One region of the Azospira sp. I09 genome, then DNA from elsewhere that is predicted to be linked to it. Evidence: predicted binding sites of a transcription regulator. Region 1 holds the regulator's gene; each other region holds the start of a gene.
The links. Region 1 encodes HrcA, which represses chaperone genes, less so after heat shock. Its sites were predicted from a motif close to TNTTAGCACTCNNNGNCNNNGAGTGCTAANA; they were not measured.
Positions count from the first base shown of each region.

Region 1 (9,971 bases):
GTTGGGCCACCATATCCTGGGTCAGGACATTGCCCTGCTGCACATCGATTTTGTATTCGGTGACGATACGGGGAACGGAGCATCCGGCGAGCAAGGTCGAGGAAACGACCAGGGCCGAAAGGAAAATCCGGGAACTATGGCGGAAATGGCCATCAAAGGCAGGGATATGGAAGCGACTCATGCGGCAAAACGCTGGATTCCAGCGGTGTCCAAGCAAAGTGAATCGGTATATCATAGCCCAAAAAATCAGACCAACCTATCAAATAGGGTGCGACATGAGCAATTCCCAGAGCCTGAAGAGCATCGGTCTCAAGGCCACCTTTCCCCGACTCAAGATTCTGGACCTGTTCGAAAAGAGCAACGTCCGCCACCTCTCCGCCGAAGACGTCTATAAGCTCCTCATCGCCGAAGGCATGGACATCGGCCTGGCCACGGTTTACCGGGTCCTGACCCAGTTCGAGCAGGCCGGCATCCTGGAACGCCACTTTTTCGAATCCGGCCGTGCCGTCTTCGAAATGAACGAGGGCAAGCATCACGACCACCTGGTCTGCGTCAATTGCGGCCGGGTGGAAGAGTTCTACGACCCCGAGATCGAGCGGCGCCAGAACAAGATCGCCAAGGAACGGGGCTTCGCCATCCAGGAGCACGCCCTCTACCTCTACGCCGAGTGCCTCAAGGAAAACTGTCCCCACCGCAACTCCCCGGACGCCCACGTGGACAAGCACCACCTGCCCCACGACGCCTGACCCTCCCATTCCTTTGCCATGACGCCGGGGCTTGCCCCGGCTTTTATTTTGTATGGACGCCCTCCTCACCTCCACCCTGCTGGTCGCCCTGGCTGAAATCGGCGACAAGACCCAACTTCTCTCCTTCGTCCTGGCGGCACGCCTGCGCCGGCCCTGGGCTATCATCGCCGGGATCTTCGTCGCCACCGTGGCCAACCATGCCCTGGCCGGTTCCGTCGGAGCCTGGGCCGCCTCCCTGCTGAGCCCGGAAATCCTGCGCTGGTCGGTGGGCATCCTGTTCATCGCCTTCGGCCTGTGGACCCTGAAGCCGGACACCCTGGACGACGACGAGACCCCCAAGACCCTGGCCCGCGGCGCCTTCATCACGGCCCTGATCGCCTTCTTCCTGGCGGAGATGGGGGACAAGACCCAGTTCGCCACGGTGGCCCTGGCCGCCCGCTTCGATTCCCTGGCCGCCGTGGTCCTGGGCACCACCCTGGGCATGATGATCGCCAACGTGCCGGCCGTGCTGATCGGCGAAAAGCTGGCCCATCGCCTGCCTCTGGACTGGATCCGCCGCCTCGCCGCCCTGGTCTTCGTCCTGACCGGCGGCGCCACCCTGCTGAGCACCGGCGCTTGACCCCCTGGGAGGGGCGGGGTATAACTTTTGTTCTACATCGTTACGCCTATGCGCCTCCATGGGGTTTTCCCGTCGATCCCTGTCCCGCCATGCGCTGGCCCTGTTCTGCCTGGGCCTGTCGGCTCTCGCCCATAGCGGCGACACGGCCACGGCCGGCCTGCGGGTGGGCCTCATGCACAGCGAACCCTGGGCCTACTACAGCCGGGACGGCGGCGGCGAACGCAAGAGCCAGCTCAGCGGCGTGTTCGTGGACATCAGCCGGGAACTGGCCAGGGAAACCGGCCTCAGCCTGGAACTGAACACCCTGCCCTATGGCCGGGTCGGCAAGGAGCTGCAGAGCGGCGACTGCGACCTGACCTATCTGATCCGCTCCGACGACCGGGATGCCTACGTCGAGTACGCGGGCTATCTCTTCAGCTTCCACACCCTGGTGCTGGCCCGCCCCGGCAGCACCCTGCGCAGCTATGACGACCTGCAGGGCCTGCGCATCGGCCTGGTCAAGGACATCCGCCTCAACCCCCGTTTCGACGGCGACGCCGGTTTGAACAAGGTGGAAGTGCGGGACTACGAAACCCTGGTGGACATGTTCCTCAGCGGCCGCCTGGACGCCATCGCCGGCAACAGCATCTCCCTGCACCACCTGCTGCAGAAGCGGGGCTACCCGAGCCAGCCCTGGCCGCGCCTGATGCTGCAGAAGACCGAGGTGTGGGCCCAGATGTCGAAGAAATCCCCCCAGCTCGGCCACCTGCCCCGCATCCGCAGCGCGGTGGAAAAACTGCGCAGCGAAGGCTTCTTCGAGAATGCCGTGCAGCGCTACCGCCCCGCGGCGGAATCCGCGCCTCAGGCGAAGAGATCGACGCGGGAGCGGAAAATAGCCGTTTCCCTGACGCCCACGCTCTCCAGCCGATAGGCCGCCTCTCCCCTGGCCCCACCGCCAGAAGCCGCACCAGACGGAACTGCCGCGGCAGCCTCGGCCGCAACCGGCGTCGACGCTTGCTCTCCAGACACACCTCCGGTGGAACCGCTTCCCTCCTGGGCCGCAGTCGCCTCGCTTGACTCTTGCTTCGCCTGCTCGGCCCGGGCGCTGCTCTCCAGCCTGGCGGCACCTGCCGCCACGCGCCGGTCCTGGGGCGAAGGATCGGCCGGCGCCATGGCGGCGGCACGGATCTGCTGGGCCTTGGCCAGACTTTCCTCCGGCGTGCGGCCCGGCGACACATCGATGGAAACCTCTCCCGCCACCGCATACATGCGGCCGTCCGGCCCCTTGTCGTAGGTATAGCTGGCACCGCCCTGGACCAGGGCGCCGCCGGCAGCGATGTGGGCCTGCTCGTGGGCGCGCACCTTGCGGTCCGTCTCCTTCAGCTTTTCCACCTGCCGCTGCTCGTCCTCCGACAGCTCGCTCTTCCCGGCAGCAGCGGCGAAGGGGTTCTTGCCCAGGGACTGGCCGTAGCCCCCGTTCCACTCGGCACCTGAAGCCGCCGCACTACCACTGCCCGACGAAGATGCTCCGCTGCCGCTCTCGGCCGCCTTGGCGCCGCCGGCCGCCGGCCGCTGCACGGGTGCAGCAACGCCTCCCGTGGCGACAGGATAGACACTGGCAATGCCGGAAGCTGAGAGGGAGCCGATCATGGCAGACACTCAAGGCTGCAGCGGGGCGACAGCCCTGTTTGCGGGAAAGTAGATTACCTCACCATAGCCCAGGCCCAGGGCCGGGGCCAAGTCGGGCTCAGCCCTGACCGAGCAGTTCCTTGGCGTGCTGCCGGGTGGTGGCGGTGATTTCCACGCCGCCCAGCATGCGGGCGATTTCCTCCACCCGACCCGCTGCGTCCAGAGGCGTAACCCGGCTCTTGATGGCGGCGCCCTCCTTGGACTTGGCCACCTGCCACTGCCAGTCGGCCCGGGCCGCCACCTGGGGCAGGTGGGTGACGCACAGCACCTGGCGCTCCCGGCCCAGGCGGTGCAGCAGGCGCCCCACCACCTCGGCGACGCCGCCGCCGATGCCCACGTCCACCTCGTCGAAAATCAGGGTGGGGACGCTGGCCTGGCGGCTGGTGACCACCTGGATGGCCAGGCTGATGCGGGACAGTTCGCCGCCGGAGGCCACCTTGGCCAGGGAGCGGGCCTCGCTGCCGGCCAGGCCCCCGATGCGGAATTCGATGTTTTCCAAGCCGTGGGCATTGCCACCGGCCACGGGCACCAGAGCGATTTCGAAACGGCCGCCGCCCAGGGCCAGTTCCTGCATGCCCTGGCTGACCTCGTCGCCCAGGGCCTTGGCCGCCTTGGCCCGGGCCTTGGAGAGCTTGGCCGCATCCTTGTCGTATTGCTGGCGAGCCGCATCCACCCTGGCCTGCAGGGCTGCCAGGTCGCCCGCCTCGCCCAGTTCGGCGAGACGCTGCTGCCAGCGGGACAACAGTTCCGGCAGTTCCTCCGGCAGGGCGCGGAACTTGCGCGCACAACCCATGACGGCCTCCAGGCGACGTTCCACCTCAGCCAGGCGGGCCGGGTCCAGATCCACCCGGTCGGCGTAGCGGCGCAGGGCGCTGACGGCTTCGGCCAGTTCGGCTTCGGCCGACTGCACCAGCTGGGCCACTTCGCTCAGGGCCGGATCGTATTCGGCCAGGCCGTCGAGACGGGAGGCCACGGCACGCACCTGGGCTTCGCAGGCCCCCTCGCCTTCGGCCAGCAGGCCCAGGGAAAACTGGGCCCCTTCCAGCAGGGAGGCGGCATGGGCCAGGCGCTTGTGTTCCTGGTTGAGGCTTTCCCACTCGTCGGCGGAGAAGGCCAGGGTCTCCAGTTCCCGCACCTGCCATTCCAGCTGTTCCCGCTCCCGGGCCAGGGCTTCGCCGCCTTCGGCCGCCGCGTCCAGGGAATCCCGGGCGTCGCGCCAGGTGCGCCAGGCTTCGCCGACACTGCGGGCCAGGTCAGCATGGCCGGCATGGGCGTCCAGCAGCTGGCGCTGGGCCTCGCCCCGCAGCAGGGACTGGTGGGCGTGCTGGCCGTGGATGTCCACCAGCCATTCGGCGGCCTGCCGCAGTTGCTGCAGGGTGGCGGCAGAGCCGTTGATGTAGGCCCGGGAACGGCCGCCCGCATCCAGGATGCGACGCAGCAGCAGGTCATCGTCAGCGGCGAAGTCGTTCTCCGCCAGCCAGGACTTCAGTTCGGCCAGGGCACGGATGTCGAACTCGGCCCCCACTTCGGTCTTCTCGGCCCCGGCCCGCAGCAGGCCGCTGTCGGCGCGCTCGCCGAGGACGAAGGCCAGGGCGTCCACCAGGATGGACTTGCCGGCGCCGGTCTCGCCGGTGAGGGCGCCGAAGCCGCCCTGGAAATCCAGCTCCAGCCGGTCCACCAGGACGAAATCACGAATGTTCAGACGTTGCAGCATGGTTCAGGGCCCCTTGGGACGTTTGCTCCAGTGGAGCTTCTGACGCAGCATGGCGAAGTAGCTGTAGCCGGGCGGGTGCAGGAAACAGACGTTGTAGGCGGAGCGGCGCATGCGCACGCAGTCGTCGGGACGGATGTCGAAGGCCACCTGGCCGTCGAAGTGCACCCGGGCATCGGCGGACTGGATCACCCGCAACTCGATCTCGCAGCGGTCCGACACCGTGATCGGCCGGTTGGTCAGGGAATGGGGACAGAGGGGCACCAGGGCGATGCCGCCCAGGGTCGGGTGCAGGATGGGGCCGTTGGCCGAGAGGGCGTAGGCGGTGGAGCCGGTGGGAGTGGAGATGATGAGGCCGTCGGCCCGCAGGTTGTAGATGAACTCGCCGTCGATGAACAGCTCGAATTCGATCATGCGGCCGATGGCGCCCTTGTCCATCACCACGTCGTTGAGGGCCTGGTTGGCGCAGACTTCCTTGCCGTCCCGGATCACCTCGGCGTCCAGGATCAGGCGCTCCTCCGGCACGAAGCGGCCGTCCAGCAGGTCTTCCATGCAGGACAGCATGTCGCAGCGGGCAATGTCGGTCATGAAGCCCAGGCGACCCTGGTTCACGCCCACCAGGGGCACCTTGTAGCGGGCCAGGTGGCGGGCGGCGTTGAGCATGGTGCCGTCGCCGCCGAGGACGATGGCCAGGTCGGCATGGGCGCCGATGAACTGGAAATCGCCGGTCATCCAGCGGCTTTCCCCCACATTGGCGGCCGTATCGGCCTCCACCAGCACCGAGACGCCCCGCTCGCTCAGATACTGGCCGAGGGAACGCAGGGATTCGGCAATTTCCGGGCTGTGGTATTTGCCAATCAGGGCAATGGTGCGGGGAAGTGCCATGGGACGCGAAGGGGAATGGTGACCGGAGCCTTTCATGGCCCGCATTAAACCACAAAACCCCCCGCCCCCGGCGGCACGGCACGGATGCAACTCCTGGCGGCCCCGGCGATTTTCGGTAAAATCGATTCATGCTCGACAACCGCGCCCGCATCCTGCTCAAGACCCTGGTCGAACGGTACATCGCCGAAGGCCAACCGGTGGGCTCCCGCGCCCTCTCCCGCTTCTCCGGGCTGGACCTGTCGCCGGCCACCATCCGCAACGTCATGGCGGATCTGGAGGAGCAGGGTTTCATCGCCAGCCCCCACACCTCCGCCGGCCGCATTCCCACGCCCCGGGGCTACCGCCTGTTCGTGGACAGCCTGCTGGCGGTGCAGCCCCTGCAGGAAAACCAGATCCACGAGATGGAAGGGCAGCTGATCCAGACCCAGCCCCAGCAGCTGATCGGCAACGCCTCCCACCTGCTCTCGGAACTGACCCAGTTTGCCGGCATCGTCGTGACGCCGCGGCGCAAGACGCCGACCATCCGCCAGATCGAATTCCTCGGCCTCTCGGAAAAACGCATCCTGCTCATCATCGTCACCACCGACGGCGACGTACAGAACCGCATCCTGCTCACCGAACGGCCCTACTCGCCGTCGGAGCTGACGACGGCGGCCAATTACCTGAACCACAATTACGCCGGCCTGGACTTCGACCAGATCCGCCAGCGCCTCACCGGCGAAATCCAGCAGTTGCAGGACGACCTGAAGATCCTCATGGCCTCGGCCCTGGAGGCCGGCAACCAGGCCTTGAACGACAGCGCCAGCCAGTACATCATCTCCGGCGAGAAGAACCTGCTGGAAGTGGAGGAACTGTCCTCCAACATGAAGCGGCTGCGGGAACTGTTCGACCTCTTCGAACAGAAGACCGGCCTGGTGCGCCTGCTCGACATCTCCAACAACGCCGACGGTGTGCAGATCTACATCGGCGGCGAATCGGGCCTGGCGCCCCTGGACGAATGCAGCGTCGTCACCGCCCCCTACGAGGTGAATGGCCAGGTGGTGGGCTCCGTCGGCGTCATCGGCCCCACCCGCATGGCCTACGAGCGGGTCATCCCCATCGTGGACATCACCGCCAAGCTGCTCTCCTCCGCCCTTACCTACCAGGCCAATACCTGATGCCCTTTTTCCGTCCGGAACCCGAATTCAAGCACGGCACAGCCCCCCAGACCGGGGTTCTGCTGATCAACCTGGGCACCCCCGACGCCCCCACGGCGCCGGCCCTGCGCCGTTATCTCAAAGAATTCCTCTCCGACCCCCGGGTGGTGGAGATTCCCCGCCTCATCTGGTGGCCCATCCTCAACGGCATCATCCTCAACACCCGCCCCGCCAAGTCGGCCGCCAAGTACGCCTCGGTCTGGCTGCCTGAAGGCTCGCCCCTGCGGGTGCACACGGAACGCCAGGCCAAGCTGCTCAAGGGCGTCCTGGGCCAGGCCGACCACCGTCTGGTGGTGGATTACGCCATGCGCTACGGCCAGCCTTCCGTGGCCGATGCCCTGGAGCGGCTGAAGCAGCAGAACTGCACCCGCATCCTGCTGCTGCCCCTCTATCCCCAGTACGCCGGCAGCACCTCGGCCACCGCCCTGGATGCGGCCTACGCCTGGCTGCAGCAGAGCCGCAACCAGCCGGAAATCCGCGCCGTGCGCAATTTCCACGACCATCCCGGCTACATCGCCGCCTTGGCCGCCAGCGTGCGCCAGTACTGGGCGGAGAACGGCCAGCCCGGCCCTTCCTACCGTCTCATGCTGAGCTTCCACGGCGTCCCCAAACGCACCCTGGAACTGGGGGACCCCTACCACTGCGAATGCCTGAAGACCGGCCGCCTGCTCAGCGAAGCCCTGGGCCTGCCCAAGGAGCAGGTGGAAATCTGCTTCCAGTCCCGCTTCGGCAAGGCCGAATGGCTGCAGCCCTACACCGCCCCCACCCTGCACCGGCTGGCCAAGGAAGGGGTGGAACGGGTGGACGTCATCTGCCCCGGCTTCACCTCCGACTGCCTGGAAACCCTGGAGGAGATCGCCATGGAAGGCAAGGCCGATTTCCTCGCTGCCGGCGGCAAGACCTACGGCTACATCCCCTGCCTCAACGAGCGGCCGGACTGGATCGAGGCCCTCGCCGACATCGTCACGACGCACCTTTCAGGCTGGCCCACCCGGGAAGCCCCGGACCAGGCGGCCCTGGAGCAAAGCGCCCTGCGGGCCCAGGCCCGGGGCGCCTCCCGCTGACCCCCTCTTGAAGACCGGGGCCGCGTCTCCATATTAGACAAGTCTAATCAAGGAGCTCGCCATGGCCGCCCCCGAATCCCTGCACCTGGTCTGCCCCCACTGCCAGGCCGTCAATCGCCTGCCCACCCAGCGCCTGACCGAACAGCCCACCTGCGGCCGCTGCAAGGCAGCGCTGTTCACCGGCGAGCCCCTGGCAGTGACCAGCGCCGCCCTGGAGGCCCACCTGGGCCGCTCCGACCTGCCCCTGCTGGTGGATTTCTGGGCCCCCTGGTGCGGCCCCTGCCGCATGATGGCTCCCGCCTTCGCCCAGGCGGCCCGGCAACTGGAACCCCATTACCGCCTGCTCAAGCTGGATACGGAAGCCGAACCGGCCATGGCCGCCCGCTTCGGCATCCGCAGCATTCCCACCCTGGCCCTCTTCCGCGGCGGCCGGGAAGTGGCCCGCCAGGCCGGCGCCATGGATGCAGCCAACCTGATCCGCTGGCTGCGCAGCGTGGATGTGTAGAAACGCCTCAACCTTTGCTTCGGGAGGCCGTAGACGAGGTAGCCACCCGCCACCCGGAGCCTCCCATGAAAATCGCCTCTGCCGACGTCCAGATGGCCGCCAGCCACGCCAGCCTGCAACACCATGAAGTCAGCGAAAGCCTGCGCGTCTGGGTCGGCGACCGGCGACCCGACTTCGAAGGCAACGGCGACTTGGCGACAGCCTCCCCGACATCGCCGGCCACCAGCGTCAGCCTGTCCCCGGAAGCCCTGGCGGCCCAGGCCCAGGACGGGGTGGAGGCTGCCGGCGCCAAGGCCGAAGAGACGCTGGACCCCAAGCTGGCCCTGCTCAAGACCCTGATCGAGTACTTCACCGGCCGCAAGATCGAGCTCCTCAGCCAGACCGATCTCAGCGCCGAAACGGGCACGCTTGCGGCCGGCCAGGCAGCGGGCGGCGTACCGGCCGACGCAGCACCGGCCAAGGCCGGCTACGGGGTGGAATACGACCACCACGAGTCCTACACGGAAATGGAGCAGACCACCTTCTCCGCCCAGGGGGTGGTGCGCACCAGCGACGGCAAGGAAATCAGCTTCGACCTCAACCTGGCCATGAGCCGGCTCTACCACGAGGAAAGCAGCGTCAGCCTCCGCGCCGGCGATGCGGTGAAGAAGGACCCCCTGGTGCTCAATTTCGCCGGCACCGCCGCCCAGCTGACCGACCAGCGCTTCGCCTTCGACATCGACAGCGACGGCAAGGACGACATGATCAACTTCACCAGCGGCGGCAGCGGTTTCCTGGTTTTCGACAAGGACGGCAACGGCAGCGCCACGGACGGCGGCGAGCTGTTCGGCACCCGCAGCGGCGACGGCTTTGCCGAACTGGCCGCCTACGACGCCGACCGCAACGGCTGGATCGACGAGAACGACCCCATTTTCGAACAGTTAAGAATCTGGATCAAAGACGGGGCTGGCCGGGACCAGCTACTTTCCCTGGCAGACAAGGGCGTGGGCGCCATCGGCCTGCAACATCTGGCCACCCCCTTCGAGGTGAAGACGGCGCAGAACCGGCTACAGGCTTCAGTGCTGGCTTCCGGCGTGTTTTTACAGCAGAATGGAGGCGTTGGCTCGATCCAACAACTGGACTTGACTGTATAGCGGCAGGACCGACAAATTAAAGCCGAGGACCAAGGGAGATTATGGCTCGTATCGCCGATTTGAAAATCTGGGTGCGCCTCACCGCAGCCATCTGGTTCATGCTCATTGCCGTATGGACAGGCATGATCGTCTGGGAATCCGAAGTCAATCGGGAAACAGCCATCGGCCAAGCCAAGGATTTTGCCGGCAGCATCCACGAAATGACCATGGCCGGCCTCACCGGCATGATGATCACCGGCACCGTCGGCCAGCGCGAAGTCTTCCTCGACCAGATCAAACAGCTCTCCGTCATCAAGGACCTGCACGTGGTCCGCGGCGAAGCCGTGAGCAAGATTTTCGGCCCCGACACCAAGGACAAACGTCCCATGGACAGCATCGAGCAACAGGCGATGCAGAGCGGCAAGGCCTATACCGCCGTGCATGAAGAAAACGGCGCCACCTATC
Region 1 covers NZ_AP021844.1:292,105-302,075, reverse strand. Annotated here, with positions in the region: gene AZSP09_RS01410 (outer membrane protein assembly factor BamE) at 1-181, opposite strand, end outside; gene fur (ferric iron uptake transcriptional regulator) at 276-746, shown strand; gene AZSP09_RS01400 (TMEM165/GDT1 family protein) at 799-1,365, shown strand; gene AZSP09_RS01395 (substrate-binding periplasmic protein) at 1,424-2,275, shown strand; gene AZSP09_RS01390 (putative metalloprotease CJM1_0395 family protein) at 2,206-2,994, opposite strand; gene recN (DNA repair protein RecN) at 3,092-4,747, opposite strand; gene AZSP09_RS01380 (NAD kinase) at 4,751-5,629, opposite strand; gene hrcA (heat-inducible transcriptional repressor HrcA) at 5,758-6,786, shown strand; gene hemH (ferrochelatase) at 6,786-7,889, shown strand; gene trxC (thioredoxin TrxC) at 7,951-8,394, shown strand; gene AZSP09_RS01360 (FG-GAP repeat domain-containing protein) at 8,460-9,527, shown strand; gene AZSP09_RS01355 (methyl-accepting chemotaxis protein) at 9,569-9,971, shown strand, end outside.

Region 2 (9,971 bases), 1.8 Mb from region 1:
CCCGGGCGGCTTCGATGGCGGCGTTGAGGGCCAGCAGATTGGTCTGGTCCGCCACCTCCTTGATCACCTGGACGATGCCGGAAATTTCCTGGGAGGCCACGCCCAGTTCCCGGATGGCAGCGGCCGTCTCCTCGATGCGGCGGGCGATGCCGCCCATGGAGTCCACCGCATTGGCGATGACGCCGCCTCCTTCCCGGGAGGCCTGGCCGGAGGCCTGGGCCAGCTCGAAGGCCCGGCTGGCGTTGTCCGCCACCTGGTTGATGCTCACCGTCAGCTGTTCCACCGTGGCCGCCATGGAGGATGCGGCCTCGGACTGGGCACCGGAGCCGGCGGAGACCTGGCGCGAGGCCTCGGCCAGGCTGTCGGCGGCAGACGCCACCTGGGCAATGCCGGCCAGCATGGATTGCAGGGCGGCGCGCACCGAGGCGGTAAGGTGGTTCACCGACTGGGCCGTTTCGCCGATTTCATCGTGGCCATGGGCATCGAGCTGGCGGGTAAAGTCGGCGCTCTGTTCGATGCCCAGCACTTCCTCGCGGATTTTCTGCAGGGGCCGGACGATGGAACCGTAGAGCCAGAAAGCCAGCACCGCACCGAGGGCCAGGGCCACCAGATTGATGCCGATGATCCACATCTGGCCGACCCGGGAAATGGTGCGGGCCTCCTGCTGGGCCTTTTCGGCGCCCTTCACGGTGTAGTCCACGATGGCGTCGATGGTGGGCCGCAGGGCGCGGATGGCCTTGCGCGAATCGCCCTCGAAATAGGCGATGCTCTCGTCCCGCCGCCCTTCCCGGGCCAGGGCCACCATCCGCTCGTGGGTCGCCAGGTAGGCCTCCAGCTTCTCCCGGTAGGCGGCATAAAGGGCTTTTTCTTCGTCGCCATGGATCAGGGACTGGAATGCCTGGTCAAACTTGCGCAAGGCCTCGAGATTCTGGTTGCCGCGCTTTACCGCATCGTCGATTTCCGCGCTGTTGCGGGCGATCAGCAGCTGGGTCTCCCGGTTGCGGAAGTCCAGGGACTCGGCATTGATGCCGGATGCGGCCCGGATGCTGGGCTGCCAGACATCGGAAATCTCGGCCAGGGACTGCTCCAGCCGGTCAAAACGATTCAGGCCGACCACCCCGACCAGGGTGATCAGGACCTGCATGGCGACAAGGGAAAACACCAGTTTTCGGGAAATGCGCATGGTTTTTAACTCCGTCTTTTGCAGCAAAAACCGTAGAACGCCGCCGTTTTCGTCAAGCGGGCGTCCGATCATAACATGCTAGTATTTAGGCCCTGATTTTCAGCCGCCCGGACCGGTTCCGGGCAGCCTACGTTGTCTGGAGACCCGACTATGCCCGCCTATCGTTCCCGCACCTCCACCCACGGCCGCAACATGGCCGGCGCCCGCGCCCTGTGGCGCGCCACCGGCATGAAGGACGGCGATTTCGGCAAGCCCATCATTGCCGTGGTGAACTCCTTCACCCAGTTCGTGCCCGGCCACGTGCACCTGAAGGACCTGGGCCAGCTGGTGGCCCGGGAGATCGAGGCGGCCGGCGGCATCGCCAAGGAATTCAACACCATCGCCATCGACGACGGCATCGCCATGGGCCACGACGGCATGCTCTACAGCCTGCCCTCCCGCGACCTCATCGCCGACTCCGTGGAATACATGGTGAACGCCCACTGCGCCGACGCCATGGTGTGTATCTCCAACTGCGACAAGATCACCCCGGGCATGCTGATGGCCGCCATGCGGGTCAACATCCCCACCATCTTCGTCTCCGGCGGCCCCATGGAAGCCGGCAAGGTGAAGTGGGAAGGCAAGACCATCGCCGTCGATCTGATCGACGCCATGATCAAGGCCGGCGACAGCAACTGCTCCGACGCGGAAGTCGAGGAGTTCGAGCGCTCCGCCTGCCCCACCTGCGGCTCCTGTTCCGGCATGTTCACCGCCAACTCCATGAACTGCCTGACCGAAGCCCTGGGCCTGTCCCTGCCCGGCAACGGCACCCTGGTGGCCACCCACGCCGACCGCAAGGGCCTCTTCCTCGAAGCCGGCCGCCGCATCGTGCGTCTGGCCCAGCGCTGGTACGAAGAGAACGACGCCTCCGTGTTGCCCCGCTCCATCGCCAACCAGAAGGCCTTCGAGAACGCCTTCGCCCTGGACGTGGCCATGGGCGGCTCCACCAACACCGTGCTGCACCTCCTGGCTACCGCCCAGGAAGCCGGTGTCACCTTCACCATGGCAGACATCGACGCCATCTCCCGCAAGGTGCCCTGCCTGTGCAAGGTGGCCCCGGCCACCCAGGATTACCACATTGAGGACGTGCACCGGGCCGGCGGCATCATGGCCATCCTGGGCGAACTCTCCCGCGGCGGCCTGATCCACCGCGACACCCCCACCGTGCACTGCCACACCCTGGGCGAAGCCATCGACACCTACGATGTGCAGCGCGCCGGCTCCCAGCGCACCCTGGAATTCTTCCGCGCCGCCCCCGGCGGCATCCCCACCCAGACCGCCTTCAGCCAGGACCGCCGCTATACCGAGCTGGACCAGGACCGCAGCAACGGCTGCATCCGCAACGTGGCCCACGCCTACAGCAAGGAAGGCGGCCTGGCCGTCCTGCACGGCAACATCGCCCTCGACGGCTGCATCGTGAAGACCGCCGGCGTCGATGAATCCATCTGGAAATTCACTGGCAAGGCCAAGGTCTACGAGAGCCAGGATTCCGCCGTCACCGCCATCCTGGGCGGCGAAGTGGTGGCCGGCGACGTGGTGGTGATCCGCTACGAAGGCCCCAAGGGCGGCCCCGGCATGCAGGAAATGCTCTACCCCACCAGCTATCTCAAGTCCCGCGGCCTGGGCAAGGAATGCGCCCTGCTCACCGACGGCCGCTTCTCCGGCGGCACCTCCGGCCTCTCCATCGGCCACGCTTCCCCGGAAGCGGCCGAGGGCGGCGCCATCGGCCTGGTGCGCAGCGGCGACACCATCGAGATCGACATCCCCGGCCGCCGCATCCACCTGGCCATTTCCGATACCGAACTGGAAGCCCGCCGCGCCGAGGAAAACGCCAAGGGCGACAAGGCCTGGAAGCCCACCGAAGAACGGGGCCGCGTCGTTTCCAAGGCTCTGCAGGCCTACGCCCTGATGGCCACCTCCGCCGACAAGGGCGCCGTGCGCGACCTGGGCCAGCTGACCAAGTCCAAGTAAGCCGCCCGTAGCGAGGCCACCGGAACCCGGCTCCAGGCACATGCCCGGGGCCGGGTTTTTCTTTGCCGGTCCCAGGCCGGCAAGACGCCCAACACCTTGATTCTTATAATGGTTGGCTGAACTTTTCGCCCTGTTAGCACTCTACTGACGTGAGTGCTAAACTGTGCACAAGAAGTTCAAGGAGGACCCACCCTATGACCCAAGCTTTGACCCTGTCTCATGGCCTGCCCTCTGCGGTAGGCAACCTGGATGCCTACATCCAGGCGGCTCGGCGCTTCCCGATGCTGAGCGAGGCTGAGGAATTCGCCCTGGCCCGCCGTCTCCGCGAGGAAGACGACGTGGATGCTGCACGTCAATTGGTGCTCTCCCATCTGCGTCTGGTCATCGCCATCGCCCGGGGCTACCTGGGTTACGGCCTGCCCCATGCGGACCTGATCCAGGAAGGCAACATCGGCCTGATGAAGGCGGTGAAGCGCTTCGACCCCAGCCGCGGCGTGCGTCTGGTGTCTTTCGCCATGCACTGGATCAAGGCTGAAATCCACGAATACATCCTGAAGAACTGGCGCCTGGTCAAAGTGGCCACCACCAAGGCCCAGCGCAAGCTGTTCTTCAACCTGCGCAGCCTCAAGGCCAGCAGCGACACCCTGACCCCGGCCGAAGTGGACGAGATCGCCTACAAGCTGGGGGTCAAGGCCGAGGAAGTGGTGGAAATGGAAACCCGCATGGGTGGCCGCGACCTGGCCCTGGACGGCTCGCCGGATGACGAGGACGACAACCGGGTGGCGCCCATCGCCTACCTGGCCGACAGCGCCGCCGAGCCGACCCAGGTGCTGGAAGCCCGGGAATACGACCGGCTGCAGAGCGACGGCCTGCAACAGGCCCTGGCCGGCCTGGACGAGCGCAGCCGGCGCATTGTCGAAGCCCGCTGGCTGGACGAGGAAAACCCGGCCACCCTGCACGACCTGGCAGCCGAATTCGGGGTTTCCGCCGAGCGCATCCGCCAGATCGAGGTCAAGGCCCTGCAGAAGATGAAGGGCCTGCTGGCAGCCTGAACCGCCCGGCACCCCACGGCAAAAAGGCCGGCTCCCGTCACGGGCCGGCCTTTTTCTTTGCCCGATCCTTTGCCCCCGATCCTTTGTCCGATCCGGCGCCGGCTCAGTCCTCACGCAGCAGCCGGCGCAGGTCCGCCACCACGGCGGGCACCTGGGCGTTATCCGGAATGAGGAGCCGCAGCCGTCCCCGGAGATCGTAGACGTAGGCGCCGGCCGTGTGATCCAGGGTGTAGCCCAGGCCGCCGCCCACCTCCTGGCGCACCGCGGTGATGCGGAACTCGGCCACGGTCCGGGCCAGGGTTTCCCGGTCACTCCACAGGCCGAGGAAGGACGGATCGAACCAGGTGACGTACTCGCCCAGGCGGGCCGGGCTGTCCCGCTCCGGATCCAGGGTGACGAACAGCACCTGCAGCCGCTGCCGCTCCTCCCCCAGGGCCTCCCGCACCGCGGCGAAGCGGGCCAGGGCGGTGGGGCAGATATCGGGGCAGGAGGTGTAGCCGAAGAAGAGGATCACCACCCGGCCGCGGAAGTCCGCCAGACGCCGGGGCTGGCCGCCCTGGTCCGCCAGGGCACGCGGGAACTCGGCGGCGAAGGTGGCACCGCTGAGATCGGTATGGTGAAAGGGCTGGGGCGGCGAGCAGGCTGTCAGGCCCCAGCACAGCGCCACCCAGAGGAGGAGGTGCTTCACGGCAGCGCCAGCCGGGCCTCAATGGCCCGGGCCAGGGCTTCCGGCTTGGTCATGGGCCCATAGCGCCCCACCGCCCGGCCCTGCCGGTCCACCAGGAACTTGGTGAAATTCCACTTGATCGCGGCCGTGCCGAGCCAGCCGGGCTGCTCCTGCTTGAGCCAGCGGAAGAGCGGATCGGCCTGGGGACCGTTGACCTCGAGACGGGCGAAGACGGGAAAGCTGACGTCGTAGTTGAGGGAGCAGAAGCTGGCGATCTCCTCGGCGCTGCCCGGCTCCTGGGCACCGAACTGGTTGCAGGGAAAGGCCAGCACCGTCAGGCCCTGCTCCCGGTAGCGCCGGTAAAGGGCCTCCAGACCTGCGTACTGGGGCGTGAAGCCGCAACGGCTGGCCGTATTGACGATGAGCAGCACCTGCCCCCGGTAATCGGCCAGGGACTGCTGGCTGCCGTCGGCACGGCGGACGGAAAAATCGAAGACGGTCGTCATGGCGCAAACCCCGGTGGAGAAGCCGCCACTTTACTCCAGCCGCCGCTCAGCCCAGGAAGCGGCTCATCCAGAGGGGCATGGTCAGCATGGAGGCCAGGGTGGAGGCGGAGATGAGCCAGGCCACGCTCTGCCCGTCGCCCCCCATGCGCATGGCCAGGATGTAGGCCGAGGAGGCCGTGGGCAGGGCGGCGAAAAGGATGGCCACGTGGTAGTAGAGGCCGGACAGCCCCAGCAGGGGGCCGGCGAAGATGGCCACCAGGGGCAGCAGCAGGAGCTTCACCCCCAGGATGTAGAAGGAGGCGGAACGCACCTCGGCCTGGCCCCGCAGGCGCAGGGCAGCCCCCACGGCCAGCAGGCCCAGGGCGATGGAGGCGTCTCCCAGGCGGGAGAGGAACATCTGCAGGGGCGCCGGCGGCACAAAGCCGGCCAGGTTGAGCAGGAAGCCGGAGGCAGTGGCCCAGATCAGGGGATTGCGGGCCACCTCCCGCAGGGCGCCGGCCTCGCCGTGGCGGGCCAGCATCCACACCGCCGACAGGTTGGCCAGGGGCACGGCGGCGCCGACGATGAGGCCCATGGTGGCGATGCCCGGGGTGCCGAAGAGCAGCCCCGCCGCCGCCAGGGCGATGTAGGAATTGAAGCGATAGCCGCACTGGAACAGGGAGGCCAGCACCAGGGGTTTGAGGCGGAAACACTTGAGGCCGGCCCAGCTCAGCACCATGCCCGCGCCCATGGAGAGCAGGGCAGTGGCCAGCAAGGGTGCCGCCGCCGCCAGATCCAGGCGGGTCTTCAGTACCGCATTGACCAGCAGGGCGGGGAAGAGGATGAAATAGACCAGCTTCTCGATGCCGGCCCAGAAATGATCCCCCAGGTGCATGTAGCGACGCAGCAGCAATCCCAGGAGGATGAGGCAGAAATCGGGCAGGAGCAGGAGGGCGGTGGTCATGGCGCCATTCTACCGAGGCCGGTGCCAACGCCCCTTGGCCTTTGCCGCATAGTGAATTCGGTCACGCCGAAGGCTGCTGTCGCCGTGGGAGAATGGCGCCAAACAACATTCAGGGAATCGATCATGCGCGACAACGCCATTGTCCAGTTTGGCCCCCAGTACCACGTGGGCATCCCCCAGGTGGACCAGGAGCACCAGCAGCTGTTCGCCATCGTCGCCCGCATCCAGCAGGCCCTGGAGCAGGACGGCGACACGGCCCAGAACGAAGCCCGCCGGGCGGTGGCCGAGCTGCTGGAATACACCCGCACCCACTTCGCCAGCGAGGAGGCCCTGATGGAGGCGGCCGCCTACCCGGCCCTGCCGGCCCACCGGGAACTGCACCGGGAACTGCTGCTGCAGGTGGGGGAAATGGAACTGCGGGTGGAAGTGGGCGAGCCTTCGGCCAGCCTGGATCTTTCCCGCTTCCTGGCCAAGTGGCTGATCAACCACATCCAGGTGGCCGACCAGCGCTTTGGCGCCTTTGTCGCAGAACGCAGCTAGGCCCCGGCCTGGCCGCTGTGGCGGCTACCCAGGAAAAAAGGCGCCCGCGGGCGCCTTTTTTGTCGCAGCAGTTCCGGCTTAGAGGCGGTACTGGGCCACCACCTGCTGCATCTCCTGGGCCAGGTGGGCCAGTTCGCCGGCGGTGTCGGAGGTGGATTGGGCCGCGGCGCTGTTCTCCTCGGACATCTGGGCGATCTTCTCCACCTGCTGGGCGATGGCGGTGCTGGCCATGCTCTGCTCCCGGATGGCATCGGAAATGTCGCCCACCATGTCCACCGTCTTGCGCGAACCTTCGCCGATTTCCTGGATCGCCTCGTTGGCCTGCTCGGCCCGGGAGACGCCCTCGTCCACCTTTTCCACCACGGCGTGGATGCCATGGACGGCAGCCTGGGCGCCGGCCTGCATTTCCAGGATGGTGCTGGCGATTTCCTGGGTGGACTGAGTGGTGCGCTCGGCCAGCTTGCGCACTTCGTCGGCCACCACGGCAAAGCCCCGGCCCTGCTCGCCGGCCCGGGCTGCCTCGATGGCGGCGTTGAGGGCCAGCAGGTTGGTCTGGTCGGCCACTTCCTTGATCACTGCCACCACGTTGTTGATGCGCTCGCTCTGCTGTTCCAGGCGGGCGATCTGCTCGGAGGCGTTGCGCACCGTTTCGGCAATGCCGTTGATGCCCTGCACCGTATCGCCGATGATGCCCTCGCCCTTGTGCGCCAGTGCGCCGGAAGCGGAGGAAAGCTGGTTGGCCTCGCCGGCCCGGTCGGCCACATGGGTGATGCTGACGGTCATCTCCTCCACCGTGGCGGCCATGCTGGAAGCGGCTTCGCTCTGGTGGCCGGAGGCGATGGACATCTGGTGGGAAGCGGTGGCCACCCGGTTGGCGGCATTGTTCACCGCATCGGTATGGTTGCTGATTTCCCGGAAGCTGGCCTGCAGATGGTCCAGCAGGCGGTTGAAGGCGGAAGAGGCCTGGGCCACTTCATCGGTGCCGCGGACCTCCAGGCGGCCGGTGAAATCCAGCTCCTTCTCGATGCGGGAGAACATGGAGACCATGTTGCCGAGGGAGCTGTCCACGTGGCGGTAGACCATGAAACCGAGCCCGGCGACGCCGGCGGTACACAGCAGGATCACCACGATGGAGATCACCTTGCCGGTTTGATAGGCCTCGCCGGCCTTGCGCACTTCCTCTTCGGCCAGATGCTCGTTGTACTTGCTGTGGGCTTCGACGTTCTCTGCCAGGCGCTTGGACACCTCGCCGGCCTGGCCCATACCGTTCCTGGCTTTTTCCCCATGCCCGGCCTTGGTATCGGCGATGGCCGGGTCGATCAGGGCGTAGTACTCCTTCACCAGGGCCTTGCTGGTTTCCAGGTACTGGCGATCCTTGTCGTCGCTGATCAGCTTCTCGTAATCCTGCAGGGCCTGGAGCAGATCCTTCTTGGCGCCTTCGATGCGCTGTTCCACCGCCGGCCGCTGCTCTTCCGTGCTGAGGAGAAACACCAGCATCTGGGTGCGCAGGCGCAGGAAATTGGATTCCATGCTGGCCACCTTGCGGATGCTGGGGATGGAGTTCTCGTGGGCATACTCCAGGTTGGCATTGATGGCCCCCATTTCCTTCAGGCCGAAACCGCCGACCACGATGAGGCCGGCCACCGCCAGCAGGATGAGGAGGGCGAGGCGTTTGGCGATCGTCATTTTTATCCCTTTTCCAATCAAACCATGCAATATGGCTATAACTTATCGCATATTACCTGCGATGAGGATAGGGATTATGTCCGCTTTTTGCCTGACCGCACCCTGACATTTCCTGTCATGCCGCCATCTCCTCAAACCACCCCCAGGTTCTGCAGGCGCTGCCATTCCTCCGCCGTCACCCCGAACTCGGCCAGGATGGCCTGGCCATGCTCCCCGGGCGCCGGCGCCGGCCGCACCGGCTCGGCCGGCATGTCGGAGAGGCGCACCGGCGGCCCGTACTGGGTGATGCCGTCAGCCTGGAAGCCCATGCCCCGGGCCTGGAAGTGGGGATGGGCCAGGGCCTCGGCCACGGTCAGCACCGGCGTGACGCAGCAATCGACCCGGGCGAACTTTTCCGTCCAGTAGGACTGGGGCTGGCTGGCGAACAGGGTCTCCAGCTCTGCCCGCATGGCCCTGGCCTCGGCCCCGGTGGCGCCATGGCGGGCCTTCCACCGGGGCTGGCCGAGGGTGTCGCAGAAGAGGTCCCAGAACTTGCGCTCCAGGGGCGCCACCGCCATGTAGCGGCCATCCGCCGTGGCGTAGACGCCGTAGCCCGCATCGCCGCCGCTGAGCATGTCCCGGCCCCGCTCCGGCACGCTCCCGCTGCCCTGCAGGGCGAACAGGGGAAAGAGGTTGTGGGCCAGGGCCGCGTCGCTCATGGAGACGTCCACGAAACGCCCCTGGCCGCTGCGCCGGGCATCGAAGAGGGCCGCCAGGATACCCATCACGGCACTCATGGCGCCGCCCAGCAGATCGCCGATCTGCAGGTTGGGAATGGCCGGCTGGCCACCATCCACGCCGATCTGGTCGAGGATGCCGGCGTAGCCGATGTAGTTGAGGTCGTGGCCCGCCGCCAGGGCCAGGGGACCGCTCTGGCCGTAGCCGGTGATGGCGCAGAACACCAGGCGCGGATTGAGGCTGCGCAGAGCCTCGTAGCCCACGCCCAGCTTGTCCATGACGCCGGGGCGGAAGCTCTCGATGACCACGTCGGCCTCCGCCGCCAGGCGCCGGAACAGGGCCGCCCCTTCGGAATTTTTCAGGTCCAGGCGCAGGCCCCGCTTGTTGCGGTTCACCGCCCGATAGAAGACGCTGACCCCCTCGGGGCCGTCGCCCATGGTGCGGGCGTAATCGCCGGCGCCGTGGTCTTCGATCTTGATCACGTCGGCCCCCAGGTCGGCCAGATGCAGGGTGGCCACCGGGCCGGGCAGGAGGCGGGTCAGGTCGAGGATGCGGACACCTTGCAGGGGCTTGCTGGCCATGTTTGCTCGCTGGGATTGAAGACAATAAAACGGGGTGGCGCCGATCGGACGCCACCCCGTCGTTTTCCCGTGGGGTCGGGGTGGGT
Region 2 covers NZ_AP021844.1:2,256,210-2,266,180, forward strand. Annotated here, with positions in the region: gene AZSP09_RS10555 (methyl-accepting chemotaxis protein) at 1-1,183, opposite strand, end outside; gene ilvD (dihydroxy-acid dehydratase) at 1,334-3,193, shown strand; gene rpoH (RNA polymerase sigma factor RpoH) at 3,388-4,245, shown strand; gene AZSP09_RS10570 (SCO family protein) at 4,349-4,933, opposite strand; gene AZSP09_RS10575 (glutathione peroxidase) at 4,930-5,418, opposite strand; gene AZSP09_RS10580 (AEC family transporter) at 5,465-6,361, opposite strand; gene AZSP09_RS10585 (bacteriohemerythrin) at 6,485-6,901, shown strand; gene AZSP09_RS10590 (methyl-accepting chemotaxis protein) at 6,980-8,587, opposite strand; gene AZSP09_RS10595 (CaiB/BaiF CoA transferase family protein) at 8,719-9,885, opposite strand.
Region 2: the regulator HrcA is predicted to act here: its motif matches at 3,325-3,355, upstream of rpoH (RNA polymerase sigma factor RpoH).

Region 3 (9,971 bases), 1.7 Mb from region 1:
TCCCCTGTAGGTGTGAGCAGAAGATCCAGGATGTCCTGGGGAACGGAAGGTGTGGTTGAGGGGAGTGAAGCAACGGATGGTGAGGGTATTGCCGTGTTAGGAGTCCCACTAAGTAACGAGGGGGGCAGCTCTCGTTCCATTTTTCGGTTTTCTTTTACCTTGCCAAGGTGCTCCTTCTTCGACGATGGTTTCAGGTATTTACTCTTGTCCTCTGTGCTAGCGGCTACTTCCTGCGCAACGAATTGGTCGTGGCTGATAGAGTTCAAGAGGTTTTCTTCCCGGTGCATATCTTGTTCCAGTTGCTGGTAGGCATCTTTGTCCCAAATCTCTTCGAGGCGGTTCATGGAGTCGATACGCTGTCCTGGCAATGCAACCAACTGTTCAAATAGCTGAGTTTCTTGATTCAATGCATGCAAAAGGTCTGGGTGATTTGGGTCATACCTGCACTCCACTGCTTGTGCTCCGCGATCTCGGGCGTACTCGCGCAAACGAGTCTTCTCAAGAAATCCGCCTGCATACGTGATCCCGGCAAAGCGAATTCCATCGGCATGTATGCTGGCGGTTTCCGTGGGGAGTAGCCCACGACATAGGGCTTCGCTACCGGCATCGGTGGGGGAGCCATTAAGGTATTCAAGTCCCCATCGCCATAAGTTAATGGGGGTCGGATTGATATCCAGTCCTCCAAGCTCTCCAACTAATCTATTGGAGAGAACACAGGTCTGATTGAACTTCAGTACGGCACTGATCAGAATGCGGGTAAATCGGTACATTGTTAAAGATGCATCCATCCGGGTATCTCTGCGTCCCCACTCTTGATTGCGAGCTATTACCGCCCCGGGTAGCCATTGGACCGTTTCTGTATTGTTCCAATGAAACAACGTCTCAATTGAGCCCTTTTCTTGCGGCGAGCCTGGAGGGCAGGGGCGTAAAGAGAGTCGAAGATCACGCGCGCTATCGAAGCTCGGAATAGACAGTAATTCCCCCCGATCATGAATGAGATCGGTACATAGGTGGAAGCATGGCCAGTCGTCATCTGTGAGATTGAATCCGTAGTGTCTGAGGTAGCTTCCCTTGCGTGAAAAGGCGTTATAGATCGCCATTCTCGCCGTCTTCCAGCTGGGACCTTCCAGGGCTACATGAAGACCTACGATCATTCCTGACCAGACATCTCTAACGAAGTAGACGATAGGTCTTCCAATCAGCCAGTAACTGTTGAATGAACTGACCAGCCATACATCGGCAACCGTGGCATCAATCATGTAGCGTTGGGCTGGGCCAAAAAGATTGTCGAATTCCTTCCCACGGATGGCTTGCTTGGTTTGCACCAATATATGCGGAGGGATGAGTTGCGCCTGAAGTTCATCGAAACCAAAGCGCCGTTTGACGTAGTAACGGAATACGTCTATTGACGGTATCTTCCTGTCGGTTGGTTTCGGCTCCCAAAGGCTGGTTGAAGCTAATTCCCAATCGAGAAAGTGCCTTCTGATCATTTCTCGGTAGGCCTTTGTGTAGCCTTGGCCTTCGCCTCCATATGCCTCCCAGGCAACCCATATTTTTTCCCGGACCTCCTGTGTCGTATTGAAGCCTTTGCTGTTAGGCGAGTGACCTGTCCTGACGAGATTCGTGGGGCGCCCCCGCTTCTTTTCTCCCGGATTCCGGTAACAACCAGGAGCTCCGCAGTTCTGCGTGTTTCCGATAAGGCCTTCAGTGCTGTTTCCATACAGCCAGTAGCGATAAATCACCTGATAGATATAGTCACGGCCAATGTTCTGGCCTTGGTAGGCAGAATGCTTGGCAAAGGTCCGGACAATGTCCACGATGTACTTGCCGAGCATTCCCCTCTCCAGCGCAAAGAGCATGTCTTTGTCTGTCGCAAGGTGACTGACAATCAGCCGTCCCTTGTCCAGGATTCTCTGTTCTGTTTGGGTAAGTGCATCTAGGCTTCGCCGTAGGTGTTTGGGAATAACAGCCTTAACCTTCGTGGCAAGGTGGCCAGACAGCAGTTTTTCCAGCGTGTCTAGTGGGGTCGGGAATGGCTTTTTCAACCGGATTTTCCTGCGGCTGTTTCCCGTACTTATTTGTTGGCTTTGGCTGGCGTCGGGAAATCGCATGAGATAGGCGCGATTCGACCGTCGATTTGCCCACACAACCCGGTATAGGCCTGGCGTCAGGTGTTTGACGTTACTCTTCCCAATGCTCAGAACATTGCCTCTGCATATCTGATTGGCAATACTGCTGGTGGAGCATGTGGTAATAGCTTCCGAGGTATTCATCTGGTCACCTGCTTGCTCAGGAATGACCAGGTTGGGCCGAAGTGGTCTCGGGCTCCTCTCAGAGCTTGAATGGGCCTCAGCAGGTGGATGGGATGGGTCAGGTCTACGGGGAGCGCGTTAAGTAGCAGGGATAGCTTGAACAGCCGGATGGTGTCGGTGCGACGTTCCCCGATCAGCTGTGCGGCAGCCTCAAGCATTGATGTACAGAGCTCCCCTTGGGGGAGTTGCCGCCAGGCCCAGGACAGTCGCTTGATCGCACCCAGGTCATTTTCATTGGGCTTTCTTAGTGCCCCCGAAAGCGCCCATTCCACGTTTGATGTGACGGTTTGAGAGATCTGGCGATCGGTGACAAGTAGCCATGGAACTCCTTGGGCCTCCCAGTACGCCTTTTCTAATCGGAGCTTTTGAAACATCCGTCGGCGCTTGTTCTTTGTTGCGCTCGCTTTGGAGGCCCGGGAAATTCCCCCGTATTTAAGCGTTCGGTAGTCCTTGATAGCTAGTGCGAGGAGCGTTGAAGGCCTGCCCGGCCAGGAAATGGTTACCAACTGATCCGTGGTGTAGATGAAGGGGAAATCTAAACCTCGGTACTGGGCATGCTTGAACCCAATCCTTTTTGCAATATCCACGGACCCTGCTGCGATGCTGGGGCTGGGGTAACTGTACTGGCCAAGTCGACTTCTAAGTTCAGTCAGTGGGGCCGTATGCTCCCAAGGCCAGATCGGGAATTGCTCCCGGATGTCGGATACGTTTGGATGGATTAAATTTTGTAGGAAAACTGCTCGTTCCACATCAGAGAGCAGATGGTGTTGCCGGCCTGAAAATGGATTGACGAATACGGATGAATTGCCACAAGAGGGGAAGTCTTGTCTGCTGATTTGAATCCAAGGCTTATAGTCATTTCCGAGGCCTTGGCCCCTTCCTCCACTAATCCAATTACGTAGGCGTACCTCAGTAATTTTGTATTTTGGCATCGCGTGTCCTCGTCATTTTTTGATGTGCTGACGGTTGTTACGCCTATGCTTTTTATAGGCGTAACAACCCCTTGACTCTGGACTTGGTGATTGCGATACTCCATGAGCAATGTTCACAAAGCTCCCCGTTGGCGCGGGGTGCATCAGCAGTTCCAGAGCCGTACCTAAGTTAGATTAGGTGCGGCTTTTTATTTGCTACATGTCGATTCCTTTCGTGATGGCGACTTAATGAGTCCTCAATGGGCTAGAGAGAGTGTGGCAAGGCGGTGCGCCGAAAATAGCGTCGTCCTGTTATGTAGTAGGAGTCTTTGGGAGGGAGCCCTTCCCAGTCCTTGCTGATTCCATAAGCCGTGAGGATGCTTACGATTTGATTTCGTTGCAGCTCTCCGCTTGGGACAAGCTCCCGAAATAGCGCAACCAGGTCCTTTCCCCGGTTGTCTTCAATTTTCGAGAATTGAACGACTTTGTAGGCAGGAGGCCGTGAGTCTCTGAAATGGAAAATGCTCCATAGAATGCGACGAGCATAGAAGTGCCAGCTTGACTCGGCACAGGCCTGGAGCATCGCTATTGCCTTGGGGTATTTTTTGGGCGATGCACTTTTGCCGCCTTTCCAGCCAATCGTATGAAGCAATCCGTTGCGTGACAGTTTCCTAGGCCACTGCGTTGACTGGTAGTGGCTGTCGGCCGCAGCTTTTATTCTTTCTGCCAAGATCGCGTCATCTGGCGAAACCTGGGGGGCTTCGCAGGAGGTTTCCGGTGCTGTCGCTATCCCAAAGATTCGGTTAATCCAAGCTAGGCCCTGCTCTGAGTCCTTTCGGAGAACCTGAGCGATGAGACCAGGCCTTTCTCGCCAGTAGTCTTCTAGGCACCAGTTGGGATGTTCCTGTCGGTGCTTTAGAAGTCCCAACTGTCCCTTTGAGAGTTTCTCGGCTGCTCCAGATATCGATGTGCCAGAGCCCTTAATCTTCAGCCTACGGAGGGCTCGGGGGCGCTCCTGTTCTGGCATGGCCACGATGAGGTCATGTACTTTCCAGAATCCCTCCTTATTGCCAAACAAGAACTGCGCTAGGAGGAGGTGGCGTTGAAGGGGGGCTTCTTGAGCTCTGGTAGATAGGCATGTGCCTAGCCAGTTGCAGAGTCGTCTACCGGCATAAGCGAAATCAATTTCCGAGAGGATTGTGGAACCATAGTGTTTTTCAAGCTCGGTCATTAATCTTTGCTGATTGACCTTGCTCTTCTGGTTTAACCCTAATTCCTGAATCCGCCATCGATAGATACTGCTTAAGACCTCGGAGGAGATTTCAGTGGTGGCAGCGTTGAGCAACTGGTGAGCAAACAATGCATATCGAACTTGCCTTTCATCCGTTGCTTTCACGCTGCAAGGTGCTTCTTGCGCGATGAAGTGGCCGCATACGCAGGGCTTCCAGAGATGGGTGATCAGATCCGCCTTAAGCGGATGCTCGAATGGACATTTACAGTGCGGGCAAGTCACCAGTAGCTCTGTGCTGTGTTTCCAGCAGACGGTGACTCCTGGGATTTGATGAGAGCGATGAATGTAGGGCTCGCCGTGGGTGGCGAGGTCCTCCTGCAAGCAGTCCCAACACAGACGGATATCGGCGGATTGCCCAACTATTCGTTTGGGTAACTGCTGAATTTGCTTGGCGAGCCCAGCAATATCTGGGGTTAGGTCAATCTTGATGCTGTTAAAAACTTCGAAGAGAGGGAAAAGGGTTGTTTCTCTCAGCGAATGGGCCAGTATCTGTGCGGCATCTCCTGTTTGACGAATAGCCCATTGTTCTAAGTTGGCCGGAACGACATGAGTGGTCCTGAATGGCTTGCAGCCATAAAGCTCTCGGAAGGTGATTGAGGTCGTGCTATTCGCGCTGTGGGCATGGTATCGCCCAGCCTGAGAGCTGTGTGTCTCGTCCGGGTAGTGGTATGGATGAAGGCACACCCCGCCAGTTGAAACCGTGCTGAGTGGTAAAGAAGAAGAAACAGTCGTCATTTTTATAAATTACGACGATTTCAGAGATATGTACACTGTATGTAGTGTCTTATTCGGTGGCGTACTACTACATATAGTGTGTTTTTAATATTATTTAAATTTCGTATTGCTGCGAGCGTACGTAGCTTTTTACGAGGTGTCTGCCAACAATGGTTGGCATTTTTCTATTGCTTGCGAGTTTTTTTAGTTTTTTTCTGGTGTTTCTATGCGGCTTTCTAACAATCCAGACGTCTGGACCATCTGTATAAAATGGTGATGGTCTTAGGGGAGGCGCCTTTCTGTTAGCCATAACCCGCTCCCCTCTTTGCTTTCGAAGAGGCCTCCGAGCAACACCGGATAATCCTCTGCACGAACCGTTCGGCTATGCCCCATGATCAGTTCAAAAAGCAGCTTGCTAGCCCCGTATAGAGTGGAGGATGCCAGGTCGGGAGAGGAGAAACGAGCATACAGTTCTGTTTGAAACAGCGCTATTGCCCGGGTCGGCTCTAGGGGCTCCCCGTCGGAAATGAATCCGTTCCTGTAAAGAGCAGTAATGCAGCTGGCCCTCATTCGTGTAGCCCAAGACTCATCTGGAGACATGGATTGAGCTAGGGCCTCGGAGAACTCGGCGATCCTCACATAGCCGTCGATTGAGCTACTGCCCCCGATTTGGATGCGTTCGCCTTGGACCACGACATGCTCGGGATTAGCTCTGCGGCCAACATTGGCCAGGCGGGGGCCGACTGGGAGGCTGTATAGGGGCTCACCATGGGTTGTACACACAACGACGCCGGGAAGCTGATGCTTCCGGTGCCAGTACGCCATACCGTAATCGTCCAGGTCTGCGCTAATGCAACTGGGGCAGCACCGGGCGGGAATGGCGCCATAGTCGCGTTGGTCCCACAATCGGAGGGCTTGGGAGACACCGGCCACATTTGGAGACCGGACTTTCTCAATGATGGAGGCTTTCAAGCTATCGGTGCGAAACCAGAGATAGGCCGGCAGTACGGTCATGTTCTGGATGACCTGTTCCGGGGGGCCCAAGAGACCTTCGGTGACCAAGCACAGGTGGTCCAGGTGGGAGGGAATGTGGAAATGGAATTTCCCGCTGGTTGCCCCCAGGATTTGCTGAGCGGAGTAGCTGATCGATGCGTTCCCAGACATCCGGTGATACATCCAGATCCAACTGAATAGGGTCTGGTCTGGAAAAATTTGGGGAACGAAGGTTAGTGGCCTCAGGTGTTCAGACAAGGTTCGTTCCCCCGTTAAAAAGCCTGGAAATACCAGTCAAACGGGCCATTCGCTTGTCTGCCGGTATATTTTTTTGTCTGCCGATTTTTTTCCGAAAAACAATTGTGTCTGGCCGCCCTTGAAATCACCGGGAGGCGCCCCTATTATTAGCACTCGCTCGGGGTGAGTGCTAACAGGCTAGGCCTTCACCACCCCGCCTGACCGGGCCGATAGGCCCCTGAATCCCTGCAATAACTTCGTTACAAGGAGCTATCCCTATGAAAATCCGTCCCTTGCACGACCGTGTGATCGTCAAGCGCGTCGAAGCTGAGCGCACCACCGCTTCCGGTATCGTCATCCCCGATTCCGCCGGTGAGAAGCCCGATCAGGGTGAAGTCCTGGCCGTTGGCCCCGGCAAGCGTGACGATTCCGGCAAGCAGAACGCCCCCGACGTGAAAGTGGGCGACCGCGTCCTGTTCGGCAAGTACGCCGGCCAGACCGTCAAGGTGGACGGCCAGGAACTGCTGGTCATGCGCGAAGAAGACATCATGGGCGTGGTCGAGGCCTAAGCCTCTCCCCCTTTCCCATTCAACAGATTCTGGAGAATTTCAATGGCAGCTAAAGAAGTCAAATTCGGTGATTCCGCCCGCGCCCGCATGGTCGAAGGCATCAATGTCCTGGCCGACGCGGTCAAGGTGACCCTGGGCCCCAAGGGCCGCAACGTGGTGCTGGAGCGCTCCTTCGGCGCCCCCACCGTGACCAAGGACGGTGTGTCCGTGGCCAAGGAAATCGAACTGAAGGACAAGTTCGCCAACATGGGCGCCCAGATGGTCAAGGAAGTCGCTTCCAAGACCTCCGACCTGGCCGGTGACGGCACCACCACCGCCACCGTGCTGGCCCAGGCCATCGTGCGCGAAGGCATGAAGTATGTGGCCGCCGGCATGAACCCGATGGACCTGAAGCGCGGTATCGACAAGGCTGTCGCCGCCACCATCGAAGAGCTGAAGAAGATTTCCAAGCCCTGTGCCACCACCAAGGAAATCGCCCAGGTCGGTTCCATTTCCGCCAACTCCGACGCTGACATCGGCACCATCATCGCCAATGCCATGGAAAAGGTCGGCAAGGAAGGCGTCATCACCGTTGAAGACGGCAAGTCCCTGAACAACGAACTGGACGTCGTCGAAGGCATGCAGTTCGACCGCGGCTACCTGTCCCCCTACTTCATCAACAACCCGGACAAGCAGATTGCCGTCATGGACAATCCCTTCGTCCTGCTGTTCGACAAGAAGATCTCCAACATCCGCGACCTGCTGCCCGTGCTGGAACAAGTCGCCAAGGCCGGCCGTCCCCTGCTGATCATCGCCGAAGACGTGGAAGGCGAAGCCCTGGCCACCCTGGTGGTGAACAACATCCGCGGCATCCTGAAGACCGTGGCCGTCAAGGCTCCCGGCTTCGGCGACCGTCGCAAGGCCATGCTGGAAGACATCGCCATCCTGACCGGTGGCCAGGTGATCTCCGAAGAAGTGGGCCTGACCCTGGAAAAGGCTACCCTGGACGACCTGGGCCAAGCCAAGCGCATCGAAGTGGGCAAGGAAAACACCACCATCATCGACGGCGCCGGTTCCGAAGACGCCATCAAGGCCCGCGTGGCCCAGGTGCGCGCCCAGATCGAAGCCGCCACCTCCGACTACGACCGCGAAAAGCTGCAGGAACGCGTGGCCAAGCTGGCCGGCGGCGTGGCCGTGATCAAGGTGGGTGCTGCCACCGAAGTCGAAATGAAGGAAAAGAAGGCCCGCGTCGAAGACGCCCTGCACGCCACCCGCGCTGCCGTTGAAGAAGGCATCGTCCCCGGCGGCGGCGTTTCCCTGCTGCGCGCCCGCGCCAACCTGGGCAACCTGAAGGGCGACAACCACGACCAGGACGCCGGCATCAAGATCGTGCTGCGCTCCCTGGAACAGCCCCTGCGCGAAATCGTTGCCAACGCCGGCGACGAGCCCTCCGTGGTGGTGAACAAGGTGGTTGAAGGCAAGGGCAACTTCGGCTTCAACGCCGCCACCGGCGAGTACGGCGACATGGTGGAAATGGGCGTGCTGGACCCCACCAAGGTCGAGCGCACCGCTCTGCAGAACGCCGCTTCCGTCGCCGGCCTGATGCTGACCACCGATTGCATGGTGGCCGAGCTGGCCGAAGACAAGCCCGCCGCCGGCATGCCCGACATGGGCGGCATGGGTGGTATGGGCGGCATGGGCATGGGCATGTAATTCGCCCCTGCCAGCATCTGCTGCAAAAAAGCCCGGCTTGAAGCCGGGCTTTTTCTTTTGGGATTGCCTGCCGACACCGCCGCAGCAGCTCCGCCGGCGGGGCTCCATCCGCCGGCGGCAGCGGCACTCCCGTCCGGCGAAGTTCCCCGGTCCCGGTTCCGGGCGGCGGACGGAATCCGGCCCGCCCCGCTGCCAGTTGGGGGCGCTTGCGGTAAGCTGCCGGCCATTCTCCCGTTCGGAACCCGCAGACCATGCAAATCTGGGTCGATGCCGATGCCTGTCCCAAGGCCATCAAGGAAATCCTCTTCCGCGTGGCGACGCGCACCCAAATCCTGGTCACCCTGGTGGCCAACCAGGCCCTCTACGCGCCGCCCTCGCCCTACCTGCGCAGCATCCAGGTGCCCAAGGGCTTCGACGTGGCGGACAACGAGATCGTCGCCCGGGTGGCGGCGGGGGATCTGGTCATCACCGCCGACATTCCCCTGGCGGCGGAAGTCATCGCCAAGGGCGCCCGGGTGCTGACGCCCCGGGGCGAGCCCTACGACAAGGGCTCCATCCAGGCCGCCCTCTCCATGCGCAATTTCATGGACACCCTGCGCTCTTCCGGCGTCGACACCGGCGGCCCTGCCGCCATGAGCCAGTCCGACCGCCACGCCTTCGCCCAGCAACTGGAGCGCCTGCTGCCCCGGGGCTGAGGCGCTCCGGTTCCTTCCGTTAGAACCGCCGCAGCGGCGCCGTTGGCGGCGCCCGTCCCTTTCCTTTCGGCGTAGCCGGTCCCGGAGAGCCCCGTCCGAAGGCAGTGTCGCGGCAGGCCCCGTCGTCCTTCATTTCCTCTTGCCGCCGGGTGTCATGGCGCCCCGCCCGAGCCTGCGCTCCTCCTTCCCGCACGTTGTCTCTGCTCTCATCGCCTCGGCTGGGAGGCAGCAAGGACGGGCATTTCGGCTATGGCTGCCTGAAGATGGCCGTCCCTATTGCCTTTTCAGCCAGGTCTTGAAGCCGGTCCGGCGTCTTTACGCCATCTTAACGAGCCCCTCCCCAGCTTTAGCAAGGTCTTGATTCCTCCCCGCCTACAGTTCGAGCGTGATGTTCCATCTGCATACGGAGGATTTCCATGGACCTGTTCTACATCGGCCTGGCCGTCGGCTTCTTTGCCCTGACGGCTGGCCTGGTGGCCTGTTTCGACCGCTTGCGGAGGTCGTGATGGCGCCCCTTTACCTGATCGCCCTGGCGGTGGCTATTGGCCTCTTCGCCT
Region 3 covers NZ_AP021844.1:1,982,305-1,992,275, reverse strand. Annotated here, with positions in the region: gene AZSP09_RS09245 (Mu transposase C-terminal domain-containing protein) at 1-2,273, opposite strand, end outside; gene AZSP09_RS09240 (TnsA endonuclease N-terminal domain-containing protein) at 2,270-3,244, opposite strand; gene AZSP09_RS09235 (TnsD family Tn7-like transposition protein) at 3,489-5,249, opposite strand; gene AZSP09_RS20740 (TniQ family protein) at 5,511-6,479, opposite strand; gene AZSP09_RS09225 (co-chaperone GroES) at 6,737-7,027, shown strand; gene groL (chaperonin GroEL) at 7,070-8,719, shown strand; gene AZSP09_RS09215 (YaiI/YqxD family protein) at 8,971-9,414, shown strand; gene kdpF (K(+)-transporting ATPase subunit F) at 9,920-9,971, shown strand, end outside.
Region 3: the regulator HrcA is predicted to act here: its motif matches at 6,624-6,654, upstream of AZSP09_RS09225 (co-chaperone GroES).